Halohasta litchfieldiae: one gene and its partner. Each later gene encodes a partner of the first gene's protein in a complex. Links are inferred from orthologs where the notes say so. Each region holds a gene or a part of one and is shown on either strand. Other genes may lie near its edges.

Region 1 (7,345 bases):
TTGGAGCCCCGGTGTCGCTTGCCGCTCGGTCACCGTTCGCGTTTCCCTCCGATATCGTCTCTCCCGTGTCGTCGACTGTGCTTGCCCCGGGACGGTCCTCACTGTCAGGTTCGTCTCCAGCGGGGCGTTCGTCAGGCACGCCTCCGGGACGGTCACCGGCAGCTGCACCGCCATTGGCGACTGTACCCCCACCGGCGGCCGCACCGTTCCCGTTTCGACCGCCGATCTCTCGTGCGATTTCGGCGGTCTCCGGGCCACCGAGTTCGCTGGCATCGGTGCGGAGCTCATCGAGGGCCGTCACGCTGATGTCGCGTTCGTTGAGGACGGCATCGGGAAGCTGGCGGGCGGTCGCTCCGGCTTGTGCTGCCGACCGTTCAGTACCTGATTTTTCGGCCGCGACCGTTGCCACCCTCGCACGGTAGGTTCCCTCGCTGATGTTTCCGGCATCTCGGGCCGCTCGGAGCTCATCGAGCTCGGCTCTGTGTTCCGAGAGCCGGCGTTCGATCTCGTCGCGTCGATCGGCGACGATATCGGCCCGCTGTTCGTCACTGTCGGCGTTTCGGAGTCGCACCTCGTAGGTCCGCTCCGAGAGATTGCCGTCGACGGCCGCCTGTTGGACGCCGACTGTCCCCGCCAGCCGTTCACCGGGGGCGATTGAACTGTTCGCCCCGGTGGTCGTCTCGGTCTGTGCGGCGGTGGCTGCCGAGACTCCAAGCGGCACTGCCAGTAGCGCGCCGGCAACTGCAACCGTCATGAGTATCGCCCCGATCCGTTTCATCATAGCTCCACGTTTGTCCTGTATCATGATATATACTGGCAGTGTTATCGTCCATTTTCCCCGTTTTTCGATCACTTTTTATCCCGCCGCAGTCTGCCGATTAGCCGCCTGTTACCTGTCGCTCACTCGTTGATCTCGCCCAAATCGTCTTCGGGCGTTGTGAGAACGTTTTCGCGGCCGATCCGGAACGACTCGATGGTTCCCGCTTCGCGCATCCCGCTTACCACCTTGCTGGTCTTGGCGTCTGTCCAGTCGAGTTCCTCGACAGCCGTTTGCTGTTTCATCCGGCCGCCGTTGGCTTCGAGCAGCTGCATGACCTGCTCCTCGTTGCTCAACAGCGACGTGTCCGGTTCGGAATCTGCCGACTCAGTCTCCGATGACTGGTCGGTCTCTGCTGACTCAGTCGACTCCAGCTCGGCTGTATCGTCCGTCTCCTCGGGGGCATCGGCCGCGTCAGTCGTCGATGCGGCCGCCGACTTGGTCGCCGTCGCGTCGGCGTTGGGGGTCGGTGTGCCGTCCGCCGAATCGGTCGTGGTCGCAGTCGACCGTCGACGGTAGAGCCAGCCACCGAGGCCCGCGAGGACGACAAGGATGCCTAACACACCGGCAATCGGTCCGAGACCGATTCCGGCTGGGGCGACGACGACGCGTGGTTCGCCGTCGACGAACTCGGTGTTGGCACCCTGCCAGATGACTGCGGTATCGCGTCGGTCGTCAGGCTCCGGGGTTACTGACTGCGGCTCGTACTCCGCGGGCCAACTGACGAGGAGCCGGGTTCCGTCATCGAGATACAGCCCCTCGATGGCATCGCCGGCGTGGAGTTTCTCGCCCTCGACGCGGGCGAAGCCGGTCCACTCGAAGGAGTAGCTGACGACCCCGTACTCGCGGCCGAGGGTCTGTCGCTCGGTGGCGACGGTGAAATTCGAGGCCGTCATTTCTCTGCCGGTCGACGCGCGGGCGGCGTCGACTGTGCCGTTGATACTGTCGGCGAACGATCCCGTGAAGTTGGCCGGATTTGCTTGAATATCGTCCTGTAACGACTCGAAGGCCGCCGTTCGGTCGTCGGTTTCGAGCGCACTCCAGAACTCGATGGTCCACGTCGCCGAACCGTCTTCGTAGAGATCGATCCCGATCCGCACGGTATCGGTTTCGAGATCTATCTGTTGGAGGAGCGGCGACTCCGATTGGGCGTCGACGGGGTCGGCGAGGAGTGTCATCCCGCCGAGAGCCGTGACTGCAACCACGAGACAGATGACCAGCAGTCCGCGACGGCCAGCGTTCATTACACAGGCTACATTCACGGAGGGTTAAAAGTAGTCCGTGGTAGGGTGGCGGGGAGCTACCGGCGATTCAGTTGGTGTCGACCAGCAGGATACTCGTGCTGTGTGTGTCACTTGCTCGCACAAACCGCAAGAGGGCGCGGGGCTTGTTGGGCAGACGTATCGAAATGGTTTTACGGCAATCAGTCAAAAGAATCCCCACAGAGCGCCTTAGCGCGTTACTTACCATGAGTGAGAAACCGCACCAGAACTTGGCCATCATTGGCCACGTCGACCACGGCAAAAGCACGCTCGTCGGACGCCTCCTGTACGAGACAGGATCCGTCCCCGAGCACGTGATTGAACAGCACAAAGAAGAAGCCGAAGAGAAAGGCAAGGGTGGATTCGAGTTCGCCTACGTGATGGACAACCTCGCAGAGGAGCGAGAGCGTGGTGTCACCATCGACATCGCCCATCAGGAATTCGACACGGACAAATACTACTTCACGATTGTAGACTGTCCAGGCCACCGGGACTTCGTCAAGAACATGATCACCGGTGCCTCGCAGGCTGACAACGCGGTGCTCGTCGTCGCAGCCGACGACGGTGTCGCCCCGCAGACCCGCGAGCACGTGTTCCTCGCCCGAACGCTCGGTATCAACGAGCTCATCATCGGTGTCAACAAGATGGACCTTGTTGATTACAAAGAAGACAGCTACAACGATGTCAAAGAGGAGGTCACGCAGCTCCTCAAACAGGTCCGTTTCCAGACCGACAACGCAGAGTTCATCCCGATCTCGGCGTTCGAGGGTGACAACATCTCGGAGCGCTCCGAGGAAACTGACTGGTACGACGGTCACACCCTCCTCGAAGCACTGAACGACCTGCCGGAAGTCGAGCCGCCGACAGACGCGCCGCTCCGACTCCCAATTCAGGACGTTTACACGATCTCCGGCATCGGTACGGTCCCAGTGGGACGTATCGAGACCGGAACGCTCGAAGCAGGTAACAACGTCTCCTTCCAGCCATCGGACGTCGGTGGCGAAGTCAAGACCGTCGAGATGCACCACGAAGAGGTGCCAAGCGCCGGTCCCGGTGACAACGTCGGATTCAACGTCCGTGGCATCGGCAAGGACGACATCCGCCGCGGTGACGTCTGTGGGCCGGCCGACGACCCACCAAGCGTTGCCGAGACGTTCCAGGCTCAGCTCGTCGTGATGCAGCACCCATCGGTGATTACGGCTGGCTACACGCCTGTCTTCCACGCCCACACCGCACAGGTCGCCTGTACGATCGAGTCCATCGATCAGAAGCTCGACCCCGCCACGGGTGAGGTCGCAGAAGAAGAGCCTGACTTCATCAAGTCCGGCGACGCCGCAATCGTGACCGTTCGGCCACAGAAACCGCTCAGCATCGAGCCATCCGGCGAGATCCCTGAACTCGGCAGCTTCGCTGTCCGTGACATGGGTCAGACCATCGCAGCAGGCAAAGTGCTCGAAGTCAACGAGCGATAATGCAGCAAGCACGCGTCCGCCTCGCTGGCACGCACCCCGAGGATCTCGACAACATCTGTGACGATGTCCGAGAGATCGCAGACAAGACCGGTGTCACGCTGAGTGGCCCGATCCCTCTGCCGACCAAGAAGCTCAACATCCCATCGCGGAAGTCGCCAGACGGCGAAGGGACCGCCACGTGGGAGCACTGGGAGATGCGCGTTCACAAACGGCTCATCGATCTGGATGCCGACGAACGTGCGCTCCGTCAGCTCATGCGTGTGCAGGTTCCGAACGACGTGAGCATCGAGATCGTCCTCGAAGACTAAGACGGATCGTCTATTCGGGACTGATCTCCCGTACCGAGCGGTCGCGGCTCGTTCGTCGATCTGCGACCGAACTCCGCGGCGCTAAGGCGTCCCGCGCCTCACTATTCCGTTTTGTTTTGATACTCGTGAGCTGCTGGTGTATACGAGGTCGGTGTGTCGATTGGTGATTCTTGATTTGGAGTGTCGACTGTAAACGACCAGAAAGCCCTCGATGCTCTCGCCGTTTCATCCGCCAGGAATGCAGTTTATCAGCCGCCATCGGGCGGGATTGAAAGGGTCGACTGGGTCCGGGCTTTCTGGGCGTTTACGTTCACATGCCTAGAGTAGGTACTTTCTCCTGAGCCACAGGGTTGTTTTTGAGGCTGGTCGACCAACCCAGTGTATGACGCGGAGTCCTACGCTGGAGACGCTTGGTCTCTTCCTGATCGTCTTTGCCCTCCAAGGTGTCGCTGCGCTCGTCGGCCTTGTCGGGCTGTTCGTGCTCGCGCCGCCGCTGACCACCAGCCCGTGGACCATCGTGACGAGTGTGTACGCCCACGCCTCAATTGGCCATCTGCTTTCGAACAGCCTCGCGCTGCTGCTCGGCGGGCTGCTGGTCGAGCGCCGGACCACTCGCTGGCAGTTCCACCTGTTTTTCCTCACGGTTGGTGCGCTGGCGGGGATCACACAGGTCGTGCTGAGTGGCGTGATCGGTCCGGCCACGGCGGTGCTGGGCGCGAGCGGGGCGGTGTTCGGGCTGTTCGGCTACCTGCTGGCCGGGAACGTCGTGACGGCGTCGCTGTTGGATCGTGTGCGACTCTCGCCGCGGGCGCAGTTCGGGTTGTTCGCGCTGGCGGCGCTTGTGGTGACAGTGGCGACTGGTCGACCGGGCGTCGCGCTGGTGGCCCACTTTACCGGACTCCTGCTCGGGTTGCTGGCTGGCGCGGCTGGCGTGTTGGACCGGTAGGGCGAAACAGAAACTACAAGTGCGGGAGTCGACTTCTTTCGGGTGCGGGCTCGTAGATCAGCGGTAGATCGCTTCCTTCGCAAGGAAGAGGCCCTGGGTTCAAATCCCAGCGAGTCCATCTAAATTCTATCCGACTCCATAGAATCAGAGGACGACGGCTTGACATTGCTATCTACGTTTCTGATAGTTAGTATCGTAATTTTGGCCGTCTATTAGTGACTTTTTGTCGGAATCGCCCCAGAAGTCGGTCGCACACTACGGCTGTGGCTGAGGACATAGATTCTAAGATACTACACTCTTATGCAGGATTACTAACCAAATTTCTAATAGGTGGTCTGATGGTATTATCTTTAATTAATTGTTTTTATCATGATTATTTGAATTATCGTTGTTTTCTTTTCCATTCTCTTCAATAATGTTTGATATTCTCACATTTACATACTCTGGAACCCAATCGTTTGACGCCTCTGTACCAATAGAAAATATTGATGGAGCAAACGATCTAGTAAATGTTAAAATAATTATGCATAATAACGAACTATTGTTAGTCAAGATACTGTTCCATCGACGATATGCTCTGATATTTTCTACAGACGTCTCATCCTCTATTCTCTGGTCAGAATATCGTATGCGCTTATTAATATTCTGAATAGCTTTCCTATTGTAACGCAGTAAGAGAATATAAAAATTCCAAATTACATACAATATGACTCCCGAGATCCCCAGAATAAAAATTGGAGAGGATATTGTAGAAATGGTAGTTACTATGTTTTCTTCAGATACTCCTAGACCAAAATGTGCAATAAGTCCTGCTGTTGCAACAATCAACATAACAGCCCTTTTTCTAACCGAAATCCAGTCTATCAGATTGAAAATCAAACTGTGAGGATCAAATCTTTCGGCTCTTCGACCGGCTTCTTTAGCATTTTTTCGTTCTTGTTCAATAGACTCTTTGGAACTTAAGCGATCTAAAGTGGCCATATTAAATGATTTCTTTGATACTTCTAAAATAGCGGTACGCACCGCTAAGAAGTCAGATATATCCAATTCACCCCACAGTCTTGGAGTTGTCACAACTTGGAATAATGTAGTTCTTCATTAAGAGGGTTTGGGGCTTTTGGGATTAGATTATATGGTCGTTACAAAATATAGCAACTCGTTTCTATTTCAGTCTATAGTTAGTAACCTGTTTGGGAGTGCTATCCTCTCACGATTGAAAGCCCGCGGGCTCATGCGACACAAACAGCCATTCTGGGTAATCACCGACGTCGACGACCGGATCCGGAGCGCGTACGAACGCCATCGATACCACGAAACTGCAGACGAGCAGTACGGTGCGGAAGCCCTCGAAACCCTCAGCCCGACGAGATGGAGTCCGTGCAGTGACGGCGGTCGACGACCCGAAACAGCGCTGACCTGATTCTACTCAGAAAGAAATGCCCGCCGCAACTGATCGATGTACCCCGGTTCCCACCCCTTCGTCTCACAGTAGTACGTCAACACAGCGTCGACATACTCACGACTCACAACCTCGTAGTCGGCCAGCACACACAGTAGATGCGGCGTCGTAAACAGCCGGTTCCGGTCTGCAAGTGCCAGCGAGACGAACAGGTAGTTGGTCGTGTTGAACTCGTCGGTCACGAACATCGCCGCCTCCAGTTCGTTCGCAAGCCAGATGCCATGTGATTCGCCCTGATCCAACCCGTAGTTGAGGGGCTCTGCGATGGCTCCGTCGACATCGTGGGTCGTCAGATAGTTAGCGGCCTGCAACACCAGCTCCGCGGCCGCCGCGAGGAGATCATCACCACCAGTCGCGTCGGTCACCTCGCCGAGTACGCTGTCCGGAACGTGGACATCGTATACGGACAGCACTGTCTTCAACGGATCTGCGCCAGTTGGGGCCATCGGGCGGCTGTCGACGACTGGCGTCGCAAGGTTCAGCAGGACGTTCGTGTCGACGACGATGGTGGCCTGCTTATCCATGCGTCTCTGCGTCCGTCGACTCCTCGGGTGTCCACTCCGGAACGTCACCCTCGTAGAACTCCTTGTCGGTCGGCAGCGAGCCCGCCAACTGCGGCTCTGGCGGCTCCCGGTCCAGCGACTCTCGAAGGAGCTTCATCCGCATTGCTGCCTCGGTGCCGAGCACCGATTCGACGACATCGAACGCGACCTCCTCGGCGTAGTAGGCGTCAGCCAGTCGACCGCGGAATGTCCGATCACTCGCCACCTCCTCGATCTCGCTTTGCAACGCCTCGGTGAGGAGTTGCGTCCTAGAAACGCCACGAAGGTCGGCGATGGTGTCGGCCTGCTCAACCAGCGACGATGGCGCATTGAAGTCGACGCGGGTTTTGTCCTCTGCAACCATAGTCATGTGTAGATCTTACACACAAATAGCTCTGGTGGTGAGAATCGGTCGGAAGCATTGGGCCGATACACCCCATCTCACCGACACGATTACCTGCTGATTGCAGACGAAAACTGCTTAAAAAGACGTAGCTACCCATCCAGTCGACCAGCCAAGAAGACCCACTCCTCATTGC
Region 2 (7,242 bases), 2.7 Mb from region 1 along the record:
TCGGCTCGACCACCGGTCGTGAGGTCGGACTGCTATTGGTTCTCAGTGTGACCGCCGCCGTCGTCGGTCCTGCGGTCCCGGTCAACCTCACAATTGCCGACGACGCGGCCCTGCCGGGCGAGCCAATCGAGATCGAGGGCTACGAGATCACCTACGCCGAAAACGTTCCCAACGGCCAGCTGAGCGTGATTCCGGCCGCCATCGGCGGCGAAACGACCCAACTCAACACCTCGGGGGTGATCGTCCGCAACACCGACCGCCACATCTGGTCGACCGACACCTCGACGGGCGAACTTGCCGCCGAGGGCGAGTCGACCGTCCGGATCGGCGGGATTGGCTGGGCCGAGACCGTTCGGGTCGACCGAACCGGCTGGCAGGCCGTCGGCGGCCAAACGGCCTATCAGGTCGCACTCAGTCACGACAACGAGAGCCGGACGGTCTTTGCCTCGGGATCGGCCACTGCCGAGCCGGTCGTCGCTGGCCACCGGCTCTCGATCAACGCCACCGAGTCGACGTTCCTCATAGCTATCGAACCAGTCGAGACCACTAGGAACGCGACAGACACCAACGAGACACAGAACGCGACTGGTGAGAGCGAACCCACCAACGACAGCGACACCGGCAACCCAATCGTCCTCAACGTGTCCAACGAGTCGACAACGGTCGACAGTGCCTCCATCCCTGCGCCAAATGAATCGGTGATGGTCGGCCAAATCCGGTTCGTCAATCGGGACGACCGGCTGTTTGCGGTCCATCGTGGGACGGTTGTGCGGATCGCACAGAAAGAGTAGACGGCGAGTCGGCTCGCAATGGCTATTTTATACTACCATACAGGTACGGCGGTTTATGACTCGACGGTGATTTGCGATACTTAGAGTCCGAGTTTGTCACCAGCATCCGCGCGAGCGGAGCGAGCGCGGTTCTCCGAGGGCGAGACCAGAGGCCGAGCCCTCGGCCTTTTTCATCGAAGTTTTTGCGCCGAGCGGTTCGCCTCTGGCGAACCCGAGGCGGAAAAAGTTCGGCGTTTGTAGTCTTTCACATGCATTCTGAACCGACGGGCTACTGATTCCATTCGATCCGATACACTTCGGTTTCGATCTCCCGTCGACCCTCTGTGTGGTGGTCAAACTGCTTGTGAACCTCGAACTCGGCGGCGAACCCGTGGGTCACCTCGCCGCCGTTGTCGGCCGCAAACGCTTCGATGAACTCCTGACTCCCGTCATTGTGGACCGAGTAGGAGACCGCAGCGATCTCGGCGGCGGTTTTCAGAAACGCCCGATCAGCACCCGCCTGTCCGTTTTGGGCCCCGAACGGCGGGTTCATCACGACCGTCACCGGCTCGTCGAGACGGAGCGGCGGCTGGGTGGCGTCGGCCTGCAGCCAGTGAACCGGCGTCGTGGTTCCGACCCGTTTTCTGTTTTCGACGGCCGTCCGGAGCGGCGGCCCATCGAGTTCGAGGGCGATCACCCGCTCGGGACCGCGAAGTGCAGCACCCAAGCTAAACATTCCCGTCCCTGCCCCGAGGTCGACGACGGTCCGGTTCTCGATATCGCCGTGGAGATCAGCCAGATGGATCACATGAGCGGCGAGTTCGGGTGGGGTAGGATACTGTTCGAGCGACGCCCGCGGGTTCTCGAAGCCGGCGACGACCGCCAACTGGCCTTCGAGTTCGCGTTTGGTCGCCATCTCAACAGCCCCCGACCGGCCAGCGCCGGTCACAGTTGGGTTCGACTCCCGGAGAGATCATGGGCTGTCTACATCCCGTCGACTCAAAAGTGTTGCATCAGGAGTAGTCAGTGGTACAACCGATCACAACCACACTGAAACAGTAACTCAAAGCATATATTCCCACCGAACAATCCATTTAGTAGACGACATCATTCCGGTCAGTCAGGCCACCAACCGAATGTCTCTCTATGTGCTGATATCGGCCGTCTCAGGCGAATCTGCCGACATCGATATCGCATTGTCTGACGTTTATTGCATGCGACAAGTCCGTTTTATTTCACAAACATTTAAATAAGACCCGAACCACAAAAGTTATAATGGAACGTCCGAGCAGGCAGCGCCAAGAAGAGCGAGAATCGGAGCAGCAGTCGGACGAAACCCTCAACTGTCCCGAGTGCGGCTCAGACGAGATCATCACGGATGCCGATCAGGGTGAGTTGGTCTGTGATGACTGTGGGTTGGTGCTTGACGAGCAGCAGATCGACCGCGGCCCGGAGTGGCGGGCGTTCAATCACTCCGAACGACAGAGCAAATCACGCGTCGGCGCGCCGATCACCGAGACGATGCACGACCGTGGGCTGACGACGACCATCGACTGGAAGGACAAAGACGCCTACGGGCGGTCGCTGTCCTCGGAAAAGCGGAGCCAGATGCACCGGCTCCGCAAATGGCAGGAGCGAATCCGAACAAAGGATGCGGGCGAGCGTAACCTGCAGTTCGCACTCAGTGAGATCGACCGAATGGCCTCCGCACTCGGCGTCCCGCGGTCGGTACGGGAGGTCGCGTCGGTCATCTATCGCCGGGCGCTCAACGAGGACCTCATTCGCGGTCGCTCCATTGAGGGCGTTGCGACCGCCGCGCTGTACGCGGCCTGTCGACAGGAGGGCATTCCACGCTCCCTCGACGAGGTCGCGGAGGTCTCCCGAGTCCCCCAAAAGGAGATCGGTCGAACGTATCGCTACATTTCCCAAGAGTTGGGCCTCGAACTCCGGCCGGTCGACCCCAAACAGTTCGTACCGCGGTTCGCTTCCTCGCTCGAACTCTCGGAGGAAGTACAGGCCAAAGCCACCGAGATCATCGACGTCTCGGCCGAACAGGGCCTGCTCTCGGGGAAATCGCCAACTGGCTTTGCTGCCGCCGCAATTTATGCGGCCTCCCTGCTGTGCAACGAGAAGAAGACCCAACGTGAGGTTGCCGACGTTGCCCAAGTCACGGAGGTCACTATCCGGAACCGCTACCAAGAACAGATCGAAGCGATGGGCTTCCGCTAACGCCGCTCACCCCCGAAGCATTCTGCAGCCGTCGTTGTTACTCCCGGAGTGACACACTCGTCGACGGGGAAGGTATGTCTGATATGTAACCCATAGACATATGTGTGTGAGAGTTGTTCTCTTGCATGGAGTAATTGCGAATGGCAAAAGGTACGATTGCGTTCTTTAACGACACAGGCGGTTACGGATTCATCGAAACGGACGACGCGGATGACGACGTGTTCTTCCACATGGAAGACGTCGGCGGCCCTGACCTCGAAGAGGGTGAGGACGTCGAGTTTGACATCGTCGAAGCGGAGAAAGGCCCCCGCGCCAAAAACCTCCAACGCGTCTAACAGACTACCCTTCCTCCATTTTTCGCCACCCTGAGCGACTGCCCTCTGTCGATAGCGCGTGGGTTAGCCGAGTGCGACCACTCGCACGTCGACCGATCCGGAGGCGGTCGCAAGCGTCACCTCGTCGCCGAGCCGCTCGCTGACGGTCTCGCGCCACTGTTCGACACGCTCGGTGTGTCGGTGTCGACGCGCCTTGAGGTCGGCCTCGCCTCCAGCCATCTCATCGGCAGTTGGATACTCCGGGACGTCGACGACGAGCGACTCGGGATCGATGTGGATCGCCTCGGCGTCTCCCTCGTAGGACCCCTCACCACCGGCGACGTGAATCCGGGCCCGCATCCGACCGGCGAACGGCGGCGTGACCCGGAGCACTGCGCTGCGGTCGGCGCTCCGGTTGGCCTCCAGTGCGGTGACGACATCGTCGACGGTGACCGCAATCGAGCGAATCACGCCGGGATCGTCGGTGCCTGCCGCTGTGGGATCGGCCTCCCGGTCAGCACTCTCGTCTGGCATAGCTATCCCTTGGGTCGACAGCGGGAAACCGTTTCCGCGTCGAGCGAAGAACAGCTGCGGGATGGCGGCTGAAAGACAATCGTTAAAAGCCGCGCTCCGGTGAGTAGGAGTATGAGCGAATCCGCACAAGATTCCGAGCGCCAGTGTGTTTCCTGTGGCATCAACGTCTCAGGAACGAACGCTGCCTCGTTTAGCTGTCCGGACTGCGGTGCCGATATCCACCGCTGTGCCAAATGCCGCAAGCAGAGCAACCTCTATGAGTGTCCCGACTGTGGGTTCCGGGGGCCATAGATGGGGAAAGTCGCCGCCAAAATCAAGGTCATGCCGCAGAGTCCGGACATCGACCTCGACGAGCTCCAAGAGAAACTCGAAGCCTCCCTCCCCGAGGGCGCACAGATCAACGGCTTTGAGCGTGACGACGTCGCCTTCGGCCTCGTCGCCCTGCTGCCGACGGTGATCGTCGCCGACGGTGCCGGTGGCACCGAAGTCGTCGAAGAGGCCTTCGGCGAAGTCGAGGGCGTCGAAAGTATCTCCGTCGAAAACGTCGGCCGCGTTTAAGCCGTCATTTTTTCGCGCTGTTTTGCCGTGTTCACTCGTTAGTCACTGCTGTGCAGGTGGAGTCAGAACAGCCTACCAGACGCCAACGATTTCGATATCGAAGACGAGCGTCGTATCCGCGAGTTCGTGATTGAAGTCGACCTCGACGAACTCCTCTCGAACCGCGGTCACGTCGCCGTGCAGGCCGTTTTCGGCGTGGACGTGCATGCCGACCTCGGGGGGATTGCCGACCATCCCCTCGAACGTCTGGGGGTCGTACTCCCGGACCCAGTCGGAGTTGAACTCGCCGTACCCCTTTTCGGGCGGGATCGTAACCGAATCCTCGTCGCCCTCGGTCATCCCGACGACTGCCTCATCGAGTCCCTCGATGACGTCACCCTCGCCGACCGTAAACGACAGTGGCCCGTAGTCGTCTTCCTCGTTTTCCTGTGCCTCGACAAGCCCGTGTTCCTCGGCGACTTCGTAGCGAGAGGTGTCAAACACGCTGCCGTCCTCGAATCGTCCGACGTACTCGATTGTGACGCTGTCGCCCGTTTCAAGACTCATACGTAGGGGTCAGATAGCCTGCCAATAAAGTCGGTCGGTCGACTGATCGATATCGTCCGGGCTGTGTGAGCCGTAGATAGTCGCCGGGCTGTGTGAGCCGTAGATAATCGCCGGGCGGTTCACCCCGAGGATTCGTCGAGGGGGTGGAGTTCGTAGAGGATCGACCCACAGTCCGAACAGGCGATCACCTCACGGTCAGGTTGGTCGTACACTCCCTTGGTCCCGCCACAGCAGTTTCGGATCGTCGACTCATCGACAGTTCCCCCACAGTCCGGACAGACCGGCAGGAACATCCGCAACGGTTCGACGGCGCTCGTCGCAGTCTCGCGGTCGAGGCCGGTTGAGACGAGGGCTTCGATTCCTGCGGTCTCGGCGATGGCAACCGGGCGGCTGAGCCACGCGTCCCGCTGGCCTGCGACGAGTAGTCGCTCGCCCGAAACCGTCGGCTCTGCGTCGAAGGGGACAGCCTCGGCGGCCCCAGCGGCGATCTCACTGTCCGTCCTGTCTCGAAGGGTGGCCATCTCTCGTTGCCACCTGTCGGCGAACTCCTCGTCGAGGTACAGCTGTTGGTCGCCCACGAGAACCCCCGCAGCGAGCAACGTTCCGAGTAACGCTTCGGGATCGTCGGCTGCCGCAAGCGACTCGGAGGGCTCTGTTGACTGGGAATGACCGAAGCCGATATCGACGGGAAGTCGGTCGACGATCCGTGGCGCAACTGTGGGTGTGTACGGAACGACGTAGCCACGAAGGGCGATGAGGAGCCCCCCTACTCCGAGAACGACCACTCCGGCGAGCGACCGCCACCGGCGGCCGACCAACAGTGCAGCGATCCCGACTAAGACACCGTTGAGTGCCGTACACGGCCAACAGCGGCGGGAGCCGGTGTGGGCCGGCTCTCTGAGAGAATCTAGTAGTTGCCCGATCATGGGCTAATCTATCCCCGAACCATCTTCAGCGTTGTTGAACGTCTCGATAGACAAGCCGCGAGATCGATAGGCTCACACCCCTCATTCGGCAAGTGGTTCATCGATATCCAACAGTTCAGCACTCAGTTCCCAGAGTCGACGCTGGGTCGTCCGGTCGCGGGCCGCCTTCGAGGGCTGTTTCTGCTCAGAGTCGGCGAAATACTGGCCCGACACGCTGTCGACGTCGGGGGAAGCCGTCAGATACACCGCCGTTGCAGCACCCTCGGCGACAGTGGTGGTCATCGGGAGTCGATCCAGCGCGGCGAACAGTTTAGGCAGCGGGCCGGGCAAAAACCGCGAAAAGCCACTGCCGGGAATCGCACCCGGATGGAACGAGTTGGACGTAATTGATCTGTCAGTCTGTTCGAGTCGACGCGCTAACTCGGTCGAAAACAGGACGTTGGCGAGTTTGGAGCGTTGGTAGGCCTTGAATCCGGAGTAGGAGTCGACCGACCGCATCGCCTCGAAATCAAGGCTTACGCCGCGATGGGCACCGGAGGCGGTGGTGATGATGCGGGCGTCGTCGGTGAGTGTTGCCAGGAGTTCGGCAGTCAGCAGATACGGCGAGAGATGGTTGACATGGAACGTGTATTCGACGCCGAGATCAGTCAGTTGGCCGTCTCGAAAGAGGCCACCGGCGTTGTTGAGGAGGAAATCCAGTTCGTTAGTCCACGCCTCGACTGCCGCCGCCAGCTGTTGGATCTCGTCGACGCTGGCGAAATCCGCCTTCGTGAATGTCGCATCGCGGCCGAGATCGGTGAGTTCGTCGACGACCGCCTGTCCGGCCGACTCGTCGCGGCCATGGACCATCACGTTCGCGCCGAGTCGACCGAGTGCCAGTGCCGTCTCGCGGCCGATACCGCTCGTCGACCCCGTGACGAGCGCGTGTGTGCCCGAGAGATCGACATCACTCACGTCTGCCAGCGTCTCCGGTTGGTGTGCCATTTGGTATGATAACGAGCCGAACAGTCAAAGAAACATCGCCCTCTCGCGGCTTAGTTGACGCCTTCGACCAATCGCTGGAGCTGTTCGGGTGGAACTGCACCGCGGGCCGAATAGCCCTCGTAGGCGAACGTCGGGACGCCGGTGACGCCCTGCTGTTGGGCGGTCGACCACTCGGCTTCGATCTGCTCCCGAAGCGTCTCGTCGTCGAGTGCGTCCCGAATCTCCTCGGGGTCGACGCCCACAGCTTCGGCGAGGTCGGCCAGCACGTCCTCGTCGCCGATATCCCGTCCGTCCTCCCAGAGCGCCTCGAAGATGGCGACATCGAAATCGAGCCACGTCTCGTAGGGGTAGTGTTCGGCGACGTAGTAGGAGGCAATCTGG

The links.
Region 2: the proteins of tuf (region 1) and HALTADL_RS16950 are in contact, whole or in part, in a crystal structure (PDB 7CSL), measured with the Pyrococcus horikoshii proteins. The link is inferred for Halohasta litchfieldiae from one-to-one orthologs. Residues at the interface, in WP_010885563.1 of Pyrococcus horikoshii: Val16, Lys20, Ser21, Lys62, Arg65, Glu66, Arg67, Gly68, Val73, Ala74, His75, Ile88, Asp89, Ala90, Pro91, Gly92, His93, Asp95, Phe96, Lys98, Asn99, Gly103, Ala104, Asp227, Val228, Tyr229, Ile231, Val234, Val237, Val239; in WP_010884146.1 of Pyrococcus horikoshii: Phe4, Leu6, Val7, Val9, Arg11, Met13, Pro14, Thr15, Asp16, Pro17, Leu38, Ala39, Lys40, Glu44, Pro45, Ile46, Ala47, Phe48, Gly49, Leu50, Tyr56, Leu58, Arg60, Asp61, Glu62, Glu63, Tyr65, Ser66, Phe67, Asp68.

Annotation. Positions count from the first base shown.
Region 1 is NZ_CP024845.1:637,561-644,905, forward strand. The notes cover bases 1,427-4,418. They hold tuf (translation elongation factor EF-1 subunit alpha), read left to right. Parts: upstream 1,427-2,285; coding sequence 2,286-3,551; downstream 3,552-4,418. Other genes in these bases: HALTADL_RS03190 (DUF7345 domain-containing protein), read right to left, coding at 1,427-2,061; rpsJ (30S ribosomal protein S10), read left to right, coding at 3,548-3,859; HALTADL_RS03205 (rhomboid family intramembrane serine protease), read left to right, coding at 4,242-4,418. Outside these bases: HALTADL_RS03185 (hypothetical protein), read right to left, coding at 1-781; more of HALTADL_RS03190, read right to left, coding at 901-1,426; more of HALTADL_RS03205, read left to right, coding at 4,419-4,805; HALTADL_RS17160 (hypothetical protein), read right to left, coding at 5,160-5,879; HALTADL_RS03215 (hypothetical protein), read left to right, coding at 6,037-6,225; HALTADL_RS03220 (hypothetical protein), read right to left, coding at 6,228-6,788; HALTADL_RS03225 (hypothetical protein), read right to left, coding at 6,781-7,170; HALTADL_RS17580 (class I SAM-dependent methyltransferase), read right to left, coding at 7,302-7,345. UniProt on the Methanocaldococcus jannaschii protein: GTP hydrolase that promotes the GTP-dependent binding of aminoacyl-tRNA to the A-site of ribosomes during protein biosynthesis.
Region 2 is NZ_CP024845.1:3,318,175-3,325,416, forward strand. What follows is about bases 2,883-5,771. They hold HALTADL_RS16950 (elongation factor 1-beta), read left to right. Parts: upstream 2,883-4,138; coding sequence 4,139-4,405; downstream 4,406-5,771. Other genes in these bases: HALTADL_RS16930 (transcription initiation factor IIB), read left to right, coding at 2,883-2,999; HALTADL_RS16935 (cold-shock protein), read left to right, coding at 3,140-3,334; HALTADL_RS16940 (hypothetical protein), read right to left, coding at 3,398-3,847; HALTADL_RS16945 (HVO_2753 family zinc finger protein), read left to right, coding at 3,959-4,138; HALTADL_RS16955 (FKBP-type peptidyl-prolyl cis-trans isomerase), read right to left, coding at 4,478-4,951. In the rest of the region: HALTADL_RS16920 (rhomboid family intramembrane serine protease), read left to right, coding at 1-791; HALTADL_RS16925 (METTL5 family protein), read right to left, coding at 1,060-1,686; more of HALTADL_RS16930, read left to right, coding at 2,046-2,882; more of HALTADL_RS16960, read right to left, coding at 5,772-5,877; HALTADL_RS16965 (SDR family NAD(P)-dependent oxidoreductase), read right to left, coding at 5,959-6,861; HALTADL_RS16970 (DsbA family oxidoreductase), read right to left, coding at 6,912-7,242. UniProt on the Methanocaldococcus jannaschii protein: Promotes the exchange of GDP for GTP in EF-1-alpha/GDP, thus allowing the regeneration of EF-1-alpha/GTP that could then be used to form the ternary complex EF-1-alpha/GTP/AAtRNA.